One region of the Bacillus sp. NP247 genome, then DNA from elsewhere that is predicted to be linked to it. Evidence: riboswitches for the same ligand, from Rfam matches in the RefSeq annotation. Region 1 holds a riboswitch; the other holds the start of a gene.
What was found. A riboswitch is a leader RNA that binds a small molecule or an ion and turns the genes downstream of it on or off. The one in region 1 is predicted to bind S-adenosylmethionine.
Positions count from the first base shown of each region.

Region 2: another riboswitch for S-adenosylmethionine. It lies ahead of metI (cystathionine gamma-synthase/O-acetylhomoserine thiolyase); the one in region 1 lies ahead of KPL75_RS04025 (amino acid ABC transporter permease).

Region 1 is NZ_CP076653.1:762,812-766,166, forward strand. It holds gene KPL75_RS04015 (amino acid ABC transporter substrate-binding protein) at 1-229, opposite strand, end outside; gene KPL75_RS04020 (amino acid ABC transporter ATP-binding protein) at 241-1,002, opposite strand; gene KPL75_RS04025 (amino acid ABC transporter permease) at 1,022-1,690, opposite strand; SAM riboswitch class I at 1,758-1,864, opposite strand; gene KPL75_RS04030 (VanW family protein) at 2,129-3,040, opposite strand.
Region 2 is NZ_CP076653.1:1,514,826-1,518,180, reverse strand. It holds gene metC (cystathionine beta-lyase) at 1-256, opposite strand, end outside; gene metI (cystathionine gamma-synthase/O-acetylhomoserine thiolyase) at 253-1,365, opposite strand; SAM riboswitch class I at 1,459-1,572, opposite strand; SAM riboswitch class I at 1,776-1,885, shown strand; gene KPL75_RS07985 (bifunctional homocysteine S-methyltransferase/methylenetetrahydrofolate reductase) at 1,956-3,355, shown strand, end outside.

The DNA.
Region 1 (3,355 bases):
TCCATTCTACTTTATATCCAGCTTTTTTAGCAGCCGCTTCAATAATTTCAGCATCAAAACCTGTTACTTTCTCACCCTCTTTAAAAACAAATGGACTACGACCTGCAGAAGTCCCAACTTTCACTACTTTTTCATTTGTTTTTTCACTTGATACATTAGAACCACATGCAGACAAAGCTCCAACTGATAGTGTTAATGCTATTGTTAGTAATAATGACGATTTTCTCATAACTCTTCCTCCTAAATAACGAAATGATTTCCTTCTTCAGATGCATTTAATTGTCGTAAAAACTTTTTCGTACGTTCATTTTTGGGATTCCGAAAAATTTCTTCTGGTGTTCCCTGCTCTACGACAATGCCATCAGCCATAAATATAATGCGATCTGCCACCTCTTTCGCAAAATTCATTTCATGTGTAACAATAACCATCGTTATATGTTGCCTTGCCAAATCTTTAATAACTTGTAGTACTTCATTAACTAATTCTGGATCAAGCGCAGAAGTCGGTTCATCAAATAGTAATACAGCAGGATTTAAAGCCATTGCTCTAGCTATCCCAATTCTTTGCTGTTGCCCACCTGATAACATTGTCGGATAAAAATTTTCTTTATCAGCTAAGCCTACTTGCTTTAATATTTCTCTCGCTATTCTCTTTGCCTCTTCGTCACTCTTTTTCTGCACAACCGTTAATGGTGTTGTAATATTTTGCAACGCTGTTTTATTTTTAAATAAATTATAGTTTTGAAAAACCATTGCTGTTTTTTTGCGTAATTTTATTATTTCTTTTTGATAAAGTTTTTTCGTATGAATCTCTAAATCTTCAATTCTAATACTGCCATCATCCGGTTGTTCTAATAAATTTAAACATCGTAGTAATGTCGATTTCCCTGAACCAGAAGGTCCAATGATTACTACCACTTCCCCTTTTTTGACAGTAAGTGAAATTCCTTTCAGCACTTCATTATGTTTGTAAGACTTATACAAATCTTTTAGCTCAATCACATATATCACCTCATTTCTCTTATAAATACGGTGCATCAAGTTTCTTCTCCAACTTTTTCTGTCCCCAGCTAATTACGATTGTAATAATCCAATACACAATCGCTACCGCTAAATAACTTTCCATATAACGATAGGATTGTGCCGCTAGCATTTTCGCTTGTGCTAAAATTTCAGCCACCCCAAGTGCAAAAGATAGTGAAGATTCTTTTAACAATCCGACAAAATTATTTCCAAGTGATGGTACAGCTACACGAATAGCCTGTGGAAAAATAATTTGTCGCATTGCTTGTGCCTTTGTCATTCCAACTGATAAACAAGCATCCATTTGCCCTGATTCCACAGCATTTAATGAACCTCGAATTATCTCTGACAAATAAGCAGCATTATTTAAACTGAGACCAATTAAAGTTGCTTGCATAGCTGTAAGTACTGTAAAAGCCGGAGATATTTGTGGCAATCCGAAATACAACACAAACAATTGAACTAATAACGGTGTCCCTCTAAAGAAAGAGATATACACCCTTGCAATTGGATATAAAAATTTCGTTTTGTTTTTTGTAATGATCGCCAAGCCAATCCCTATAAAGAAAGAAATAATCATTGAAACTACAGTAATCCCTAAAGTTATGTATACATATTTAAATAATTGCGGAAAACTTTCTAAAAAATACGTTACATCAAATTTCACTCTATCCCCCTCTCTAAACAAAAAACTCTTCTTACACATATAAGAAGAGTTGAATGTTAATCCATTTCCCCCATCTTTCAAACGCCTCATACGTTTGCTGGAATTAGCACAGTACTTTTGTAGCCTGTTGCTGAGATTTCACCGGGCCAGTCCCTCCATCTCTCTCGATAAAAAAACTAATAAATTTTTCCATTTATTTAGTTGTTATTATGAAGAATACAGCCAAATTAAAACAATGTCAATAGGAAAACTAAGAATTAAATTTATACTTATTTCGTACATACAAACAATATGCCATCAAAATTACTAATCTTAATACAGTGAAACTTTTCCTCACTCATTATTAAAATACAGGATAAACTGCACACAAAAAGCCATCACCTCTAATAAACTTAGAAATAATGGCTTCCAATCTTTTATTCTTATAACTTATGATATTTATTTCATCTTATGTACTTCAGCAACTAACTTTCCGCCTTGTATGCCCATATAAAGCTTAACAGGAGCATCATTCGTATTTTCAAATACTAAGTCTAAATATGGATAAGCAATTGTAGCATCTCTTCCCTGCGGGACATAACCTACTGTTTTAGAATGTGTAGTTCTATCTACCATTTTCAAACCAGCTTGATCTGCTGCATTGTATAGCGTTGATGATGTTTGACAAACACCACCACCATAACCATCTACTAATTTACCATCCACAATTTCTTTTCCTAGTTGGTACCCTTTATCTGGTGTTGTATCACCGATTAATGCATTGAAAGAGAAACGGTCTCCCTTCGCTAAAACAACCCCATTTATGCTCGCCGCAGACAAACGAATATTTTCAACTCTACCACCTGCTGAGCCACCTAAATTCGTTTCATATCTACCAATTACAGTACCACTTCCTTGAGCATCACTAAGTGTTGCAACCGGTTTTTTCTCCACAATTGGTAACTGATAAGAAGAATCCCACATACCTACATTTAATAATTTAGCCACTAATTCTTTTTCCATTAACTCATAAGCAGGCTTTCCTTCTTGCCACGTTCCATCAGGTGCCAAACGTGAAGGTACCATCTTTTTATCGACACTTTTACCAACTTCACTAGCAACCTTCGTTACCGCTGCTTTGAATTTTGCCTCATCTTCAAAATAACCTAAACTCGATAAGTCTATTTTTTTCACTTCAGTACCAGTACGCCCATCCACTAAGCTAATTGAATCCTGTACATCAGCCTTAGCCTCTACAACGTTCCCGCCAATATCACTTACTAATGCCACATCACTTACTTTTGTACCACAACCACTTACTACAGCTACGCATAGCACCCCTACTAATATACCCTTTATTTTTCGGAACAATATACTCTCTCCTTTTCCCCAACACTATTTCTTATGTATTATTTCATTTTATGTATGTTTTGTTACAATCATTTTACAATATATTTAGAAAATGTTACAAGTTGTTTTTTACTCTATTAAAATTACTCTTTTCTTTTGTAAATGTCTATACATATTTATATAAAAATTTTAGTTTGATAGAATTGTAACCTTTATGTAACCTTAACCCTTTTATCCAGTATATACCATCAATCGAAATAAATACAAATGTAAAAACTCCATATTCTTATTTATAAAGAAAAATCCTGTAAACATAATTAGGTATTTGCCGTGCCA
Region 2 (3,355 bases), 750 kb from region 1:
GGAGAAATGCAGTAGAAATTGCTGCAATGCCTGATGCAAAGGCAAATCCTTTTGTCCCGCCTTCTAATAAAGCAATGATATCTTCAAGAGCTTCACGTGTTGGATTTCCAGATCTACTATAGTCATACTTTCCGAAAGCATCTACATCAAACTGATGAAATGTTGATGTGTTATAGATGGGAACGTTAACAGCTCCTGTGTGTGAGTCATGCTTGTATTGATTATGCAGTAAAAGCGTATCTATGGAATAGCTCATATTCTTACACCTTCTTTTACAAGTTTAATTGCTTGCTTTAAGTCTTGAATTAAATCATTGCTATTTTCGATGCCGACTGAAAAACGGAGAAGACGATTACACACACCGCGTGCTGTTCGAATATCTTCTGGAATATCGGCATGAGTTTGCGTTGCTGGATAAGTCATTAAACTTTCGACGCCGCCAAGACTTTCAGCAAATGTAATTAAGGATAAAGATTGTAAGAAAGGATTAATCCAAGTTTCATCTTGAAGGCGAAATGAAATCATACCACCTCTTCCTGGATAAAATACATCTGTCACACCATCTTCATCATTTAAATAAGCAACAATTGCATGAGCGTTTTCTTCATGCTGTTTCATGCGAAGTGCTAAAGTTTTCATCCCTCGAATTAATAGCCATGAATCAAACGGGCTTAAGACAGCACCAGAGGCATTATGATAATGAGCAAGCTCCTCGCAAAGAGATTTCCCTTTCGCAACGACAAGTCCGCTTAGTACATCGTTATGTCCGCCTAAATATTTAGTTGCGCTATGAAGGACGATATTTGCACCTTCTGTTAATGGTTGCTGTATATAAGGTGTATAGAACGTGTTGTCTACAATAAGAAGTAGTCCGTGCCTTTTCGCTACACTTGCTACACTTACGATATCAGTTACTTGCATTAATGGATTAGTCGGTGTTTCTATGAAAATAGCCTTCGTTTGAGATGTGATTGCTTGCTCAATTTGTTTAATAGATTGTGTATCTACGTATCTACATCGAATATTCCACTTGTCTTCATGTTCGGAAAATAGACGATATGTTCCTCCGTATAAGTCTTCAGATACGATAAGTTCATCTCCGGAACGGAATAGTGAAAGGACAAGGAGAACAGCGGCCATTCCTGAGCTACAGGCATACCCTTGCTCACCGCTTTCTAAATCTGCAATTGCCTGTTCTAAAAGACCGCGAGTCGGATTTCCAGTTCTTGAATAGTCAAAGCCAGTAGATTTACCAATTCCTTCGTGACGATAAGCAGTTGAGAAATAAACAGGTGGATTAACAGTTCCTGTTGTAGCTTCGCTACGGTTCCCGATTTGTGCTAGTTTTGTTTCGATTGTTGACATGTGAAAATTCCCCCTTTTAAAGTGAAAGACTAAGTGAATTTAAAATAAAAAAAGCCTTCTAAGAAGAAGGCTTTCGGATTGAATAGAGTCTTCTTCTCATCTGTCAAATCTTTCACAATTTGCTGGAATTAGCACCTTATTAACGAATGAATGTTAATGGTTGCTGAGGCGTCATAGGGCCAGTCCCTCTACCTCTCTAGATAAGAATGTTCGTATGAAATTTTTATTATGTTTTTAACTTTACAACAAAAGATAATTGAATTGCAACTTTATTTTAAATAATTTTTATTTTTCCGCAAGTGTCATTGACTTTTATTTTAGTGCATGCTAAATTTATAAAAAATTAACAAACATTGTTAAAAGGGGAACGTATTTCCTTTTAACTACATAAATAAAATAATAAAGACAAACTCTTATTGAGAGCGGTGGAGGGAAAGGCCCTGTGAAACCCGGCAACCTTCAAACTAAATGTTTGAAACGGTGCTAAAACCTGCAAAACGTGTGTTTTGCATAATAAGAGGAGGAACAATTATGTCCCCCTCTTCAAAGTGAAGAGGGGGTTTTTATATTGATAGAAATGAGGGAGATTCGTGAAATTACTAGATTTATTATCAAAAGGAATTGTAATAGGTGATGGAGCAGTTGGAACTTTATTACATTCACATGGTTTACAAAGTAGTTTTGAAGAATTGAATTTGTCTGATCCAGACTTAATTATATCGATCCATAAACAATATGTAGCTGCTGGAGCGGATGTTATTCAAACGAATACGTATGGTGCGAATGAAGCGAAACTCCGCATGTATGGTCTAGAAAATCAAGTCGCCCAAATTAATAAAGCGGCAGTGAATATTGCGAAAGCATCAATAACAGAGCGGAATGCAATTTTAGGGACAATTGGAGGTATGAAACATATTGGTGCTGTTACAACGACTGATATAGAGAGAGAATTTATGCTACTTGAACAGGCAGGTGCTTTACTAGAAGAACAGGTTGATGGATTACTATTAGAAACTTTTTATGATGAATTTGAATTATTGCATGCCGTTAAAGTGTTGCGTAAACAAACGAATATTCCGATTGTTGCTCAGTTAGCGTTACATGAGGCAGGTACGACTCAAAATGGGAATGATGTCAATGAAATATTAAAACAGCTTTTAGATTACGGTGCCAATGTTGTTGGATTGAACTGTCAACTAGGGCCACTTCATATGACGGAAGCTTTCAAAATGATATCGATTCCTCAAAATGGCTATTTATCAGCATATCCGAATGCAGGTCTCCCAAATTATGTGGAGGGGCGCTACGTATATGAGGGAAGTCCAGCGTATTTTGAAGAGATGACACCAAACTTTATTGAACAAGGTATTCGTTTATTAGGTGGTTGTTGTGGTACTACCCCGGAACATATTGAAGGAATGAAACGTGCTATTGCAAATGTTGCACCTGTAATAGCAAAAGAGACGATTCAAAGGCCTAAAGTGGTCCATACACATGAGAAGCGTTCGAGAGCTCATGTTACTCTCGCAGAAAAGGCAAAGAAACAAACGACAGTTGTAGTGGAATTAGATCCACCGAAAACGTTAGACACGCAGCGTTTTTTTGAAGGGGCAAGAGCACTGAAAAGGGCTGGAGCGGATGCTATTACTCTAGCAGATAATTCATTGGCATCGCCTCGCGTTTCTAATATGGCTATGGGTGCATTATTAACGAAGCACGATATTCCAGTATTGACGCATTTAACGTGTAGAGACCATAACGTCATTGGATTACAATCTCATTTGCTAGGGTTATCAGTGTTAGGTATGGAGGAAGTGCTAGCTTTAACTGGTGATCCAGCGCGTGTTGGTGATTTTCCAGGTGCAACTTCTGTATATGATTTGTCCTCTATTGAGCTCATTAAAATGATTAAAGAAATGAACGATGGGCGTTCCATTTTAGGAAAATCAATTGGTCCAGCAACAAGGTTTTCAGTGGGAGGCGCCTTTAA